One region of the Pseudomonas sp. TE3910 genome, then DNA from elsewhere that is predicted to be linked to it. Evidence: predicted binding sites of a transcription regulator. Region 1 holds the regulator's gene; the other holds the start of a gene.
The links. The regulator sigma-54, encoded in region 1, starts transcription at its own class of promoters, with help from an activator protein. The targets are predictions, from matches to a motif close to ANTGGCATNNANNTTGCTNT.
Positions count from the first base shown of each region.

Region 2: the regulator sigma-54 is predicted to act here: its motif matches at 2,691-2,710, upstream of ACZ9H3_RS09100 (circularly permuted type 2 ATP-grasp protein).

Region 1 is NZ_JBWBQN010000001.1:4,374,806-4,382,203, reverse strand. It holds gene ACZ9H3_RS20000 (KpsF/GutQ family sugar-phosphate isomerase) at 1-194, shown strand, start outside; gene ACZ9H3_RS19995 (KdsC family phosphatase) at 194-718, shown strand; gene lptC (LPS export ABC transporter periplasmic protein LptC) at 727-1,299, shown strand; gene lptA (lipopolysaccharide transport periplasmic protein LptA) at 1,286-1,810, shown strand; gene lptB (LPS export ABC transporter ATP-binding protein) at 1,810-2,535, shown strand; gene ACZ9H3_RS19975 (RNA polymerase factor sigma-54) at 2,715-4,208, shown strand; gene hpf (ribosome hibernation-promoting factor, HPF/YfiA family) at 4,292-4,600, shown strand; gene ptsN (PTS IIA-like nitrogen regulatory protein PtsN) at 4,613-5,077, shown strand; gene rapZ (RNase adapter RapZ) at 5,080-5,934, shown strand; gene ACZ9H3_RS19955 (HPr family phosphocarrier protein) at 5,953-6,225, shown strand; partial or broken gene ACZ9H3_RS19950 (metallopeptidase TldD-related protein) at 6,331-6,519, opposite strand; gene pmbA (metalloprotease PmbA) at 7,041-7,398, opposite strand, start outside.
Region 2 is NZ_JBWBQN010000001.1:2,023,293-2,030,690, forward strand. It holds gene ACZ9H3_RS09090 (transglutaminase family protein) at 1-298, opposite strand, end outside; gene ACZ9H3_RS09095 (alpha-E domain-containing protein) at 295-1,245, opposite strand; gene ACZ9H3_RS09100 (circularly permuted type 2 ATP-grasp protein) at 1,249-2,658, opposite strand; gene ACZ9H3_RS09105 (ribonuclease E inhibitor RraB) at 2,843-3,175, opposite strand; gene ACZ9H3_RS09110 (LTA synthase family protein) at 3,424-5,508, opposite strand; gene speE (polyamine aminopropyltransferase) at 5,716-6,576, opposite strand; gene ACZ9H3_RS09120 (PLDc N-terminal domain-containing protein) at 6,704-6,895, opposite strand; gene ACZ9H3_RS09125 (hypothetical protein) at 6,966-7,398, opposite strand, start outside.

The sequences.
Region 1 (7,398 bases):
TCGACCTGCACAAGGCGCGAATCGAAGACGTGATGACACCGCACGGCAAAACCGCCCGCGCCGAAATGCTCGCCGCCGAGGCCTTGAAAATCATGGAAGACCACAAGATCAACGCCCTGGTCGTCGTAGACACGGACGATCACCCGGTAGGCGCACTGAACATGCACGACCTGCTGCGTGCAGGAGTAATGTAATGCAAACCGATCTGCTGCAGCGCGGCAAGGCCATCAAACTGGCCATTTTTGATGTTGATGGCGTCCTCACCGACGGTCGCCTGTATTTCCTCGAAGATGGCAGCGAGTTCAAGACCTTCAACACCCTGGACGGTCAAGGCATCAAAATGCTCATGGCCTCGGGTGTGACCACCGCGATCATCAGCGGTCGCAAGACACCGGTGGTCGAACGCCGAGCGAAAAACCTCGGCATCCCGCACCTGTACCAAGGGCGTGAAGATAAATTGGTCGTACTGGACGAACTTCTCGGCCAGCTAGGCCTAGACTATGAACAGGTTGCCTACCTGGGCGACGATCTACCGGACCTGCCCGTCATCCGCCGGGTTGGCTTGGGCATGGCCGTGGCCAACGCCGCGGCCTTCGTACGCGAACACGCTGATGGCGTTACCCTCGCACGCGGTGGCGAAGGTGCCGCTCGCGAATTCTGCGAGTTGATCCTGCGAGCCCAAGGCAACCTCGATGCGGCAAACGCCAACTATCTGTAGGGCGACACATGTTCAGCAATAAAATCCGCAACATTGCGCTGCTCGGGGCGATCGCCGTCCTGCTGGCGGCGGTTGGCTACTGGAAGGTCGGCCCCGATACTTTCCTCGAGAAACCGGTGGCCACTGTCGACAAAGGCGCCATCGACTATTACGCCACCAATGCCCACAGCGTTCAGTTCCTACCTGACGGCAAGCTGCAATACGACATGACGGCAGACAAGGTCGAGCACCTGCAGGCCAGCGAGATCACCCTGCTGACCACGCCCGACCTGCACATGTACCGCGGCACCGCCTACCCTTGGCACGTTCAGAGCGAACGCGGCGAGGTCAACCCGGACGGTACCGAAGTCGAGCTGATTGACTCGGTACGGGTTGCCCGCACCGATGAACAGAACCGCGAAACCATTATTACCACGACCCGCATGACGGTATTCCCACAGAAGCAATATGCTCAAACCGATCAAGCCGTTAGAATCGACGGCGCCGGTGGAACCACTACGGGCAAGGGAATGAAAGCGTATTTGAAAGACGGCAGGATGGACCTGCTGTCCAACGTAAGAGGACAGTATGAGGCTCGTTAAAACCCTCCCCTTTTTGCTCAGCCTGAGCGCAGCACTGGGAAGCGCGAGCGCCTTGGCCCTGCCGAACGACCGCGACCAGCCAATCCGCATCCAGGCCGATAACGCCCAACTGGACGACAAGAAAGGCATTGCCACCTACACCGGCGACGTGATCATCACCCAAGGCTCGATGATGATCAAAGGCAACACCGTGACCATCACCCGCTCCGCTTCCGGCGATATCGACGTGGTCACTTCGGTGGGCAACCTGGCGTATTTCGAGCAGCAACAAAGCGCTGCAAAGCCGGACAAGATGCAAGGCTATGCCGTGCAGATCCAATACCAGGCATTGAAAGACCTGGTGGTTCTGACTGACCGGGCCAAGGTGATCAACGAAGGCAACACCACCGAAGGCGAGAAAATCGTCTACAACACCAAGTCTCAGGTCGCCACCGCCGGCCGCGGCAGCAACATTACCGCACCGCGCCCACGCATCGACATGGTGATCCAGCCGAAGAAGAAGGCCGAGTAATGGCAACCCTCAAAGCCCAGCACCTGGCCAAGAGCTACAAGAGTCGACAAGTCGTACGTGACGTCAGCCTGTCAATCGACAGCGGCCAGATCGTCGGCCTGCTTGGCCCTAACGGCGCCGGCAAGACAACGTGCTTCTACATGATTGTCGGCCTGGTACAGGCCGACCAGGGCCGCGTGCTCATCGACGACCTGGATGTCAGCCACCAGCCGATGCACGGTCGTGCACGCGCTGGGATTGGCTACCTGCCCCAGGAAGCCTCGATCTTCCGCAAGTTGTCGGTGGCCGACAACATCATGGCGATCCTGGAAACACGCAAGGAGCTGGACGCCGCAGGGCGTCGCAAGGAACTGGAAAGCCTGCTGCAGGAGTTTCACATCAGCCACATCCGCGACAACCTCGGCATGAGCCTTTCCGGTGGTGAACGTCGCCGTGTGGAGATCGCCCGCGCACTGGCGACTGCACCGAAATTCATCCTGCTCGACGAACCGTTTGCCGGTGTCGACCCGATCTCGGTCGGCGACATCAAGCAGATCATCCACCACCTGAAAGCCAAAGGCATTGGCGTTCTGATCACCGACCACAACGTCCGTGAAACACTGGATATCTGCGAAACCGCTTACATCGTCAACGATGGTCGCCTAATCGCCGAAGGTGATGCAGAAACCATCCTGGCCAACGAACTGGTGAAAGAGGTTTACCTCGGCCACGAGTTCCGCCTGTAAGCCCGAGGTGCGAGGCACCGCCAGAGCGCTGACGATCCGCCCAAATACCGGCTTATTTGTTACAGCGCTCTAGGCAAACACCTCGGTTTCAGGCATATAATTTGCTTAAAGAAGGCGCTTCGGCGCCCTTGTAGTGGATGGCGCATGTGCGCCGGCGAATAAGGTGTTAAGCCCCTGCCATGAAACCATCGCTCGTCCTAAGAATGGGCCAGCAACTGACGATGACACCGCAGTTGCAACAGGCCATCCGTCTGCTCCAGCTTTCCACACTGGACCTGCAGCAGGAAATCCAGGAAGCCCTGGAATCCAACCCGATGCTCGAACGCCAGGAAGATGGCGACGACTTCGATAACAGCGACCCGATGGCGGATAACGCCGAATCCAAGCCGACCTCGGAATCCCAGGAAACCAGCTTCCAGGAAACCGCCACTCCCGTGGAAAGCCTTGAGGAAGGTGAGTGGAACGAGCGTATTCCCAATGAGCTGCCGGTAGACACCGCCTGGGAAGATATCTATCAAACCAGCGCCAGCAGCCTTCCCAGCAACGATGACGACGAGTGGGACTTCACCACCCGCACCTCGGCGGGTGAAAGCCTGCAGAGCCACCTGCTGTGGCAATTGAACCTGGCGCCAATGTCGGATACCGACCGACTGATTGCCGTCACCCTGATCGACTGCATCAACAACCAGGGCTATCTCGACGAAACCCTGGAAGAGGTCTGTGAGTCCTTCGACCCGGAACTCGATATCGAACTGGACGAAGTGGAAGCCGTCCTGCACCGCATCCAGCAATTCGAGCCTGCCGGTATAGGCGCCCGCAACCTGAGCGAATGCCTGTTGTTGCAGTTGCGGCAGATGCCGGCACAAACACCCTGGATGACTGAAGCGCAACGACTGGTCAGCGACTACATCGACCTGCTCGGCAGCCGCGACTACAGCCAGCTGATGCGCCGCATGAAGCTCAAGGAAGACGAGCTGCGCCAGGTGATCGAACTGGTACAAAGCCTGAACCCACGCCCCGGCTCACAGATCGAGTCCAGTGAACCCGAATACGTGGTGCCTGACGTGATCGTACGCAAGGACAGCGATCGCTGGCTGGTTGAACTGAACCAGGAAGCCGTCCCACGCCTGCGCGTCAATCCACAGTACGCAGGCTTTGTACGCCGCGCCGATACCAGCGCAGACAACACCTTCATGCGCAATCAGCTTCAGGAAGCCCGCTGGTTCATCAAGAGCCTGCAAAGCCGCAACGAAACGCTGATGAAGGTTGCCACCCAGATCGTCGAACACCAGCGTGGATTCCTCGACCACGGTGACGAGGCCATGAAGCCGCTGGTGCTGCACGACATCGCCGAAGCGGTGGGCATGCACGAATCGACCATATCCCGGGTGACCACGCAAAAGTACATGCATACCCCGCGTGGCATTTACGAACTGAAGTACTTTTTCTCCAGCCATGTCAGCACCTCCGAAGGCGGAGAATGCTCGTCCACGGCGATTCGCGCGATCATCAAAAAACTGGTTGCAGCGGAAAATCAGAAAAAGCCATTGAGTGACAGCAAGATCGCTGGTTTACTGGAGGCACAAGGCATCCAGGTAGCACGACGCACCGTCGCCAAGTACCGCGAGTCGCTCGGCATTGCACCGTCGAGTGAACGCAAGCGACTGATGTAACGCACCTGAGGTGTGCCACCGCAATTCAAGTGGCAGGCGCAATACCTGCCTCTTTATGCACCGGCAACAAAAGGAGAAGCTGTATGCAAGTCAACATCAGTGGACACCAAGTAGAAGTCACCGAAGCGCTGCGCACTTATATCGGGGAAAAACTCGAGCGTGTTGAGCGTCACTTCGACAAGATCACCAATGTGCAGGTCATTCTGGAGGTCGAGAAACTGAAACAGAAAATCGAGGCCACCCTGCGCATCCCTGGCGGCGAAGTCGTCGCCAATGCCGAGCATGAAGACATGTATGCCGCGATCGACCTGCTTGCCGACAAGCTCGACCGCCAACTGAAAAAACACAAGGAAAAACAGCAGGCCTTGCTGCAAGGTGCAGCCGCTCGCTGATCCCCCCCACTCATGATCCGACTTGAAGATATCCTGACCCCCGGCCGTTCACTTGTGAACGTGCCGGGCGGCAGTAAAAAACGCGTACTCGAACACATTGCCAACCTGATTGACCGGGAAGTACCGGATCTGGAAATGCAAGATGTCTTCGAGAGCCTGATTGCCCGCGAAAAACTGGGTTCAACCGGTTTCGGCAACGGTATCGCCATTCCACACTGCCGCCTCAGTGGCTGCACCGCACCGATCAGTGCGCTGCTCCACCTGGATGCCCCCATAGATTACGACGCCATCGATGGTGCTCCCGTAGACCTGCTGTTCGTACTGCTGGTTCCGGAAGCCGCCACCGACGAGCACCTGGAGCTGCTGCGCCAGATCGCCAGCATGCTTGACCGCAAGGACGTTCGCGAAAAACTGCGTGCGGCCGGCGATAGCCAGTCCCTGTATCAGGTCGTACTGGATGTACAGAACGGGCACTGAACATGCGTTTGATCATCGTCAGCGGCCGGTCCGGCTCAGGTAAAAGCACTGCCCTCGATGTGCTCGAGGACAATGGCTACTATTGCATCGACAACCTTCCGGCCGGCTTGCTGCCGCAGCTTGCCGAAAGTGCGCTGATCAATACCGAACTGATGCAACCCAAGGTTGCCGTGTCCATTGATGCACGCAACCTGCCAAGCCATCTCTCCCGGTTCCCGGAACTGCTTGAAGATGCACGCAACCGGCATATCCAATGCGACGTGCTGTATCTGGACGCCGATGAAGAAACCCTGCTCAAGCGCTTCTCGGAAACCCGTCGCCGTCACCCGCTGACCAACGCTCAGCGCTCGCTGGCTGAGGCCATCCGGGTCGAGACCGAACTGCTCGGTCCTATTTCCGATCTGGCCGACCTGAAGATCGACACCACCAACCTGAACCTGTACCAGCTCAAAGACTCGATCAAGCTTCGCCTGCTCAATCAGCCAGAGCCGGGTACTGCGTTCCTGGTCGAATCATTCGGCTTCAAGCGTGGAATGCCCGTAGACGCTGACGTGGTGTTCGATGTGCGCTGCCTGCCCAACCCCTACTGGAAGCCAGAACTGCGAGATCACTCCGGGCTTGAGCAACCGGTAATCGACTACCTGGCCGCCCAGCCGGATGTCGAAGACATGTTCCAGGATATCTCCGGGTATCTTCTCAAATGGCTACCCCGCTTTGCCGCCAGCAACCGTGCGTATGTCACCATTGCCATCGGTTGTACCGGTGGTCATCATCGCTCGGTCTATCTGACCGAACGCCTGGGTCAGTTGCTGCAGCAATCGCTGAAGAACGTCCAGGTCCGCCACCGCGACCTCTAGCCACAGGACTCTTGTGCGATGCCTGCTCTTGAAATAACCATCATCAACAAGCTGGGCCTGCATGCCCGCGCAGCCGCCAAGTTCGTTGGCGTTGCAGGCCGTTTTCCTTGCCAGGTACGAATTGGCCGTGCACCGGACAAACTGGTCGATGGCAAGAGCATCATGGCCGTGATGATGCTCGCAGCAGGCAAAGGTACCCAGGTACACCTGCACACCGAAGGTGAAGACGACACAGAGGCACTCAACGCACTGGTTGAGCTGATCAACAATCGCTTTGACGAAGGCGAATAACGCACAAGCATTCTACTGCCCCCCTTGTCGCACACAGCCGCGTGCCCTTCTGGTAGCCCAACACCAAGCCGAGCTACCAGACGTAGGATCCACTACGACAGTTGCTCAATCACTCACGATATCCAGTTGTTCAATCAGAAGCGAGCGCCCCAATGAGCGTCCAACGGGCTCGCGATCACGGCCTACAGCAACGATTTGCTTGAACAGTGCGTTCATATTGCCCGAGACAGTAAACGGGTTCAGCGCATGCTGCACCTCGCCATGCTCAATCCAGAAACCAATGCCGCGCATGGAGAACTCACCGCTTCATCAGGCGAGAATCCCTCATTCAGGTCGATGCTCACCTCAGCCTTGCACTGACCAACGTAGACTGCCAGCCCAAGCCAAGCTGTAGCGTCGGTGTACAGGGGGCCCACGTGATCACCTGCCACCCGCTGCACACGGTGTGCCGTACGCAGCGCAAGCGCTTCACAGGCATCGGCACCTTGTGCGCGAGCCTCAGCAAGCAGCACTTCGACATGCGCCTTCAAGTCGGGCAGATTTTCAGGCCCTACAGCCTCCGGCGCCTTGTTCACATCATTCATCATTGGGAAATCCTTTTCTTGAGCCAGGTAAAGTGAGGCCTGCGCAGCGCTAACGCGCACGTTCGCCGGGCAAGCGATACGTTCAAGAAGGACGAACAGCGAAGAAGGGCTTACGCCACGACAGTACGAGAGTCCGTTTCAGTGTTCGTATCCTTATCGAACGACAGAACGGACTCCACGCCTGCAAACAGATGACCTGATCCTACATAGTTATGGCCAGGCCCAAGGGAATCAGCTACCAGCGACCGTCATTTTCTCGATCAGTACGGAGCCAGTGTGGATATTGCTGCGGGTTTCCAGATCATTACCGATTGCAACGATTTGCTGGAACATGTCTTTCATATTGCCGGCGATCGTCACCTCCTGAACCGCAAACTGGATCTCACCGTTCTCCACCCAGAAACCTGCCGCGCCACGGGAGTAATCGCCTGTCACCATATTCAGGCCATGCCCCATCAGTTCAGTGACCAACAGGCCGCGCCCCATGCGACGTAACAGTGCAGCCTGATCTTCATCACCATGGGTGACAAACAGGTTGTGCACACCACCGGCGTTGGCGGTGCTCGGCATGCCCAGTTTGCGCCCGGAA
Region 2 (7,398 bases), 2.4 Mb from region 1:
TGAAACGCAAGAACGGCAGTGCCGAACCCGCCTCATGTTCAACCTCGAACTGCTCGTCGATCTCCACCTGCCCCCGAGCCCGGATAATCAATTCGGAATGCGGTTCATCCAGGCTCAACACGTGCAGGATATTGCCGAATGGGTCTACTTGCGCCCGTGCCGGTCGTGGCAGGTCGAGGTGCCAATTGAACACCTGCTGCCGCTCGGTGTCGTGTGGGGTCAGGCGCAGGTACTGGATGCTGGTGCGTACCGGGTCTTCATAGTGATAGGCGGTTTCATGACTAATGGTCAGTCTCATACGACCTCCAGGTAAGCGCTGTGAATGGCGTTGCCCAACTGGCGTACCAGCGGGATGTAGTCGCTCAACCAAGGGTGCAGGCCCGCATCGAGGATTTCGTCGATACCGGTGTAGCGCAGGCGCGCATCCACCTCGGCAGCCAGGCGCTGTGCCGGACGGCCGTTGGCGCCAGGCAGGCTGGCCAGGATCTGGTCGATCTCTTCAGTGCAAGCCCTTAACGAACGCGGCACATCCGCACGCAGCAACAGTAACTCGGCCACATGCCGCGCCGCAGGTGCATCGCGGTAGATCTCGGTGTAAGCCTCGAAAGACGACAGGGCCCTGAGCAAGGCGCTCCACTGGTAGTAACCCCGGGCCGAGCTGTCACTGACCGCATCGGCTTCATCACCAAGCACTTCATAGCGGGCGTCGAGCAGGCGCAACGTGTTGTCGGCACGCTCGATAAAGGTGCCCAGCCGGATAAAACGAAAGGCATCGTTGCGCATGATGGTGCCGTAGGTAGCACCGCGAAACAGGTGTGAGCGCTCCTTCACCCACTCACAAAAACGGCTCAGGCCATAACGCCCTACGCCCTGCTCGGCAATGCCACGGATTTCCAGCCAGGCCGCATTGATGTTCTCCCACATGTCGGCGGTAATTCGCCCACGAACCGCATGCGCACAGGCCCGTGCCGAGCCAAGACAACTGTAGATACTGGCCGGGTTGCCCTGGTCCAGGGCGAAATGCTGCAACAGTCGCTCGGCGTGCAGTTCGCCATGACGTTCGAGGTAGTCATCAAGGGTGCCCGTGATCAGCAACGGCATCGCCAACTCATCAAGGCCGCCTCCACGGCCGTCCTGCGGCATCAGTGACAGTGAATAACTGACATCAAGCATCCGCGCGAGGTTCTCCGCCCGCTCCAGATAACGCGACATCCAATACAGATCCGAGGCCGTTCTACTCAACATGATTCAATCCTCAACGACCCAGGTGTCCTTGGTACCGCCCCCCTGGGACGAGTTGACCACCAGCGAGCCCTCACGCAGCGCCACCCGGGTCAAACCACCGGGCACCACGCGGGTTTCCCGGCCGGACAAGACGAAGGGACGCAAATCGATATGCCGTGGGGCAATGCCGTTCTCGACAAAGGTCGGACAGGTCGACAACGACAACGTCGGCTGCGCGATGTAGGCCGCAGGGCGCGCTTTGATCCGCGCCGCAAAGGCTTCGAGTTCGGCACGGCTGGCGGCAGGCCCGACCAACATGCCGTAGCCGCCCGAGCCCTGGGTTTCCTTGACCACCAGCTCCGGTAAATGCGCCAGCACATGGGATAACTCAGCCGGTTTGCGGCATTGCCAGGTCGGCACGTTCTTCAGAATCGGCTCCTCGTCCAGATAGAAACGGATCATGTCGGTGACATAGGGGTAGATCGACTTGTCGTCGGCGACCCCGGTACCAATTGCGTTGGCCAGTACCACGTTGCCGCAGCGGTAGGCAGACAACAGGCCGGGCACGCCCAGCATTGAGTCAGGGTTGAAGGCCAGCGGATCGAGGAAGGCATCGTCCAGGCGCCGGTAAATCACATCGACCGCCTTGGGGCCGTCCGTGGTGCGCATGTACACACGCTCGTCCCGTACAAACAGGTCCGCGCCTTCGACCAGTTCCACGCCCATTTCACGGGCGAGAAAAGCATGCTCAAAGAAGGCACTGTTAAAACGACCGGGGGTCAACACCACAACACTGGGGTTATCCAGCGGGCTGGAACTTTTCAGGGTGTCGAGTAACAGGTTCGGGTAGTGATCGATCGGGGCAATGCGTTGAGCGGCGAACAACTCCGGGAACAGGCGCATCATCATTTTGCGGTCTTCGAGCATGTAGCTCACACCGCTGGGGGTACGCAGATTGTCCTCGAGTACGTAGTAGCTGCCGTCGCTGTCGCGCACCAGATCGACCCCGGAGATATGCGCGTAGAGATCACGGTGCAGATTCAACCCCTGCATTGCCAACTGATACTGCTCGTTGGCGAGCACCTGCTCGGCCGGAATGACGCCGGCCCGCAGAATGCGCTGATCATGGTAGAGGTCGGCGAGAAACAGGTTGAGGGCCTTGACCCTCTGGATGCAGCCCCGTTCGATCACGCGCCACTCAGCGGCGGGAATACTACGGGGAATGGTGTCGAACGGGATCAGGCGTTCAGTGCCTTGCTCATCGCCATAGAGGGTGAACGTAATACCGGCACGATGAAACAGCAGGTCGGCTTCCCGACGACGCTGTGCCAACAGTTCCGGCGGGGTCTCGGCCAGCCAACTGGCGAATCCGCTGTAGTGCGCTCGGACTTCACCGTTGCCGGCATACATTTCGTCATAAAAGCTGCGGATCATGCCGAACTCCTTGTCATCCGGACCAAGACGTCATCGCAAGCCCCGTGCCATCGGCATAAATGCTTTTATTTCAAGTGGTTATAGAAGCGAGGGAAAAACACCGCACCAGAGCAGTGCGAGATACACCGTCAACCGGGCGACGGCGCCTCATTGCGAGGCAGTGCCCGGCTGACGGTCGATGGGCTCAGGCCAGCAAACGCTCTTGCTTGACCCCCCAGCCTTGAACCTCACCACCCAGCGGTGCGATCACCGCCTCAAAGCCCTGTTCGAACTCATCGATGCCGCCATGGGTGGCATACATCACCTTGCTCAACTCCAGATGCCAGCCGCCATCTGCACATTCACAGACCTGTGCATTGAGCGACTCGCCGCGGAATTTCCCGGCTGCTCTGCGGGCACGCTCCTCATCGGGGAAAACGGCATAGAACTCGATGGGGTGGATACGGGCAAAGTCGAACCCGCCTTCCTTCATGCTGCGCAAGACATTAATGCTGATGTCATCATATTGGCTGCTCATGAATCGTCCTCCGCAAATACCGATGGATTAACCTTCAGTGCGTGACGCTATCGCCCACAGTAGAGGCGCGGGCCTTCGAGCTAGTGATCAAGACAGGGCCGGGAAGCGTGAATCAGGTAGACCCTGAGTGCATCCTAGCGCTTGCGCAGCGCTCGTGCCAACCGATGTAAGTCGTATCGACACATCAAAAAACAAAAGCCCCGATAAATCGGGGCTTTGGTCAAACAGGCATCACGTAGTACCGGTGATCAGTCCGGCATGCCGTGAACCACACCGGCGGTGTTGTCCAGCAGGCTCTTGGTCGCCGTCTGGATGAACGACTCCAGCTTGCGCGTCAGTTCAGCCTGGTCCGGGCTTTCGATTCGCTCGGCCTTGAACTCGCGACCCAGTTGGTAGCGGTACATGCGTGGCGACATGTCCTTGGACTCGATCAGAATCCGATCACCCGTTACCAGGCCAACGGTCTGCTCGCTACCCGACGGTTTGATCATGCCAAAACCCTGGTCGCCTTCCGGCAGGTTAAGCAGGTCACGCCCCCAGCACTGATGACGGGTTTCGCCACCGAGGCGACCCATGATGGTCGGCACGATATCGATCTGGGTACCCACGGTGTGGCTGACCGCACCGAACTTCTCCTGGATACCCGGCGCAATGAGCAGCAGCGGTACGTTGAAGCGGCTCAGGTCGAGTTCGGTGACCTGCTGGTTGTTGCCGAAACCATGGTCGCCAACAATAACGAACAAGGTTTCCTTGAAGTACGGCTCTTTGCGCGCCTTCTCGAAGAACTGACCCAATGCCCAGTCGGAATAACGCATGGCGGTCAGGTGCTCGTCGAGACGACCCTGGCCCGTCACAGGCTCTACCGGCAGGTTTTTCGGCAACGCGTACGGCGTGTGGTTGGACAGGCTTTGCAGCAAGGCATAGAACGGTTTCTTGCCATAGTTTTTCGCCAGTTCTTCAGCACCACGGTCGAACATGTCCTGGTCAGAAACGCCCCAGGTAGGGTCGGAGAATACTGGATTGACGAAATCGTTACGGCCAATGAAAGTGGTCATGCCCTGGTTGCTGAAGAACCCGGACTGGTTGTCCCAGGCGAAGTCGCCGTTATAGACATAGACGTCATCGTATTTGCGTGCACTGAGCAGCGCTGGCAAACCCGACAGTTTGTGGCTGCCTTCAGGCGTCTGCATCAGGTATTCGAAACCTGGCAGGTTGGGGAAGCAGCCCATGGTGGCGAACATACCCTGGTGGGTATGGGTGCCGTTGGAGAAGAAACGGTCGAACAGCAACCCTTCCTTGGCCAGTTTGTCGAAGTACGGCGTAATGTTGGTGGTGGCACCCAGCGCACCCACCGAATGCCCGGCGAAGCTTTCCAGCAGGATCACCACGACGTTCTTGATCGGCAGGGTTTTCTCGACTGGCGGGGTGAACTCACGGCGCACAGCCGCTTCATCGGCATCGACCAGCTTGTCGTGAGGCGTCAGCAACATGCTGCGCACGGTCTCCTGCGCTTCATCCTGCGGCAGGGTGGCCTTCCAGATGTTGTCACGCTCTTCGGACATCCGGCTCTTGGCAGCGGTGATCAGGGTCAGCGTACCGTTCAGGCCCAACTGGTTGGCAAAGTTCGAATCGGTGGTGTAAGCGTCGCCCCAACGCATCGGCGGGCCTTGACGCAAGGTACCGCGTGCGGCAACCACGGCCACCAACAGCACCATGAAGAACACGCCGCCGCGCACATACCAAGGCGCTACGCTACGCGCACCGGCCACACTGCTGCCGTATACGCCACGAGGCCGCGTCATGCGGTCGACACCTTTGAACAGCAGGCTCAGCAACCAGGTCCCGAAGGCCCAGGCCAACAGGTAACGTACGACAGGGAAGCCGTACCACAGCATGCTCAGTACGGTCTTCGGATCTTCCTTGACGTACTGGAAGACCAATCCGTTAAGGCGCTGGTGGAATTCACGGTAGAAGTCCATCTCCATCAGGCCGAGGAACATGGCCACACTGGCGGTCACGGTCAACCAGAAACGGAACAGGCCGCGTGCGGCCATCGCCCGAACACTCAACAGTGCCAGCATCAGCGGAATGCAGAGGTACACCACCAGGCGCAGGTCGAAACGCAGGCCGTTGGCGAACGCCTCAGCCAACGTCGAGACCGGGGTGTTGCCGATCTGATCGCTGTTGTAAACCAGCAGCGCCAGCCTCACCAGGCTGAGCATCAGCATGATCACCAGGCCGCTCAGCAGCGTATAGGCCAGGTGCGATTTGACGGTCGGTTGCAGCGCGCGCGAAGCAGCACGCTGATGACTCAAGGCGTCCGTGTTAGCCATGAATAGGAAGATCCCAAAGATTCAGATTTGAAAGAAACGAAGAGCAAAATAACAAGCCTGCCCTAAACAACCGGGCACTGGGGAGCCATTCGTCGAACAGGCATTTGAGCGCACGAATTGTCGGCAATCGAATGTGAAAATTCTGTTCAGAAACTTGCCACGCTTCATGAAATCGACTACGGCGCCCTAAGGCGCCGTAGTGCAGCATCAATCGTTGCTGGGCTTGTTTACAGCCTGCAGCACGTATTGCGGCAAGGCAAACGCACCGATGTGAATCTCCGGGTTGTAATAACGCGTAACGATTCCACTGCCGGCGAAACGCTGACGCAGGGTTTCCAGCGGCAGTTTGCGGTAACTGGTGTTGGTAGCGCCCCACGCGAAGGTCATTGCACCGCCGATGTAGGTCGGTACCGCGGCCTGGTAGAAGTGCCAATCGGCGAACAGGCTGCGCATGCGGCTTGCGGTGGTTTGAACTTCAGACAACTGCATGAACGGCGTGCCGTTCTGAGTGACCAGAATACCGCCGTCGTTCAGGCAACGGTGGCAGGCCTGGTAGAAGTTCTCGGAGAACAGCACCTCTCCCGGACCAATCGGGTCAGTGGAGTCGGAGATGATGACGTCGAACTTCTCTTCGGTGGTGGCGACGAACCGCATGCCGTCATCAATGACCAGATTCAGGCGCGGGTCATCGTAGGCGCCCTTGGAGTGCTCCGGCAGGAACTCCTTGCACATGTCGACCACGGTACCGTCGATCTCGACCATGGTGATGTGCTCGACGCCACGGTGCTTGGTCACTTCACGCAACATGCCACCGTCACCGCCGCCGATGATCAGTACGCGCCGCGCAGTGCCATGGGCCAGGATCGGGACGTGGGTGAGCATCTCGTGGTAGATGAACTCATCGGCCTCGGTGGTTTGGATCACACCGTCCAGCGCCATCACGCGCCCCATGCGCGGGTTCTCGAAAATCACCAGGTGCTGGTGCTCGGTACGAACCTCGTGCAGCAGCTTGTCCATGCGAAAGCGCTGGCCATAGCCTTCGTACAACGTCTCCAGGTAGTCGCTCATTGCGGGACCTCCAATAAAAGCGGCTGACAACGGGCGCAAACGCACCCGCCATAGAAAAGGGCGCAGTGTACGTTGTCGATCATGACAGGTCGAATATTCGTCGAGGTACCGCAGGCCGCGCAGGCACCTACAGACGGACATTGCCCCGGGGGCCGGCAATCGCCCAGATGATCAGGCCCAGCACCGGCAACAGCAGGATCAGCAGCACCCAGAGCACCTTGGGCCCGGTCCCTACGCTGCTTTTAATCACGTTGATGATTGCCCAGATGTCCAGGGCCAGGATGATCAGGCCAAGAAAGCCATTAAATGTCGAACCCATGATGCCGCTCCTGTGACGGGATGTGCCACTGAGCATAGCCAGCGCTCAACACCCTGGTGTCCACACCGACTTAAACGTGCAAGGCCAGCCGCAGTGCTTCAAGCGACGGCGCGGCGGAAATCCCGACTTCGGCAGACAACTCAAGCACCCGCTCCAGGTCGTTGCCGTAAACCAGCACGACCTGCAATTCATCGTCGAGCGGCTCACTGAAGTCGAGCAACACATAGCCGCCCGCCTCTTTGTTCATGCTGCTCATCTGGATCTGGATGCGGTTGAGTGCGGTCAAGGCTTCAGTCTTGGCCAATTGCTTGGGCTTGATGTTGAACGCCACATCGGGGCCGAAGGAGGCGACGATCTGGGCGAACAGGTCCTGGTAGCTGTCAGCCTGGAACAGCACGGTGTCCGGCAGGCTGCCCACCACAACCCATTCACCCAGGGGAATCGGGAAGGTGTCGTCGTAGTTGATATCGGGGTTGGCGGCCAGAAACCCGGCTGGATCGGCA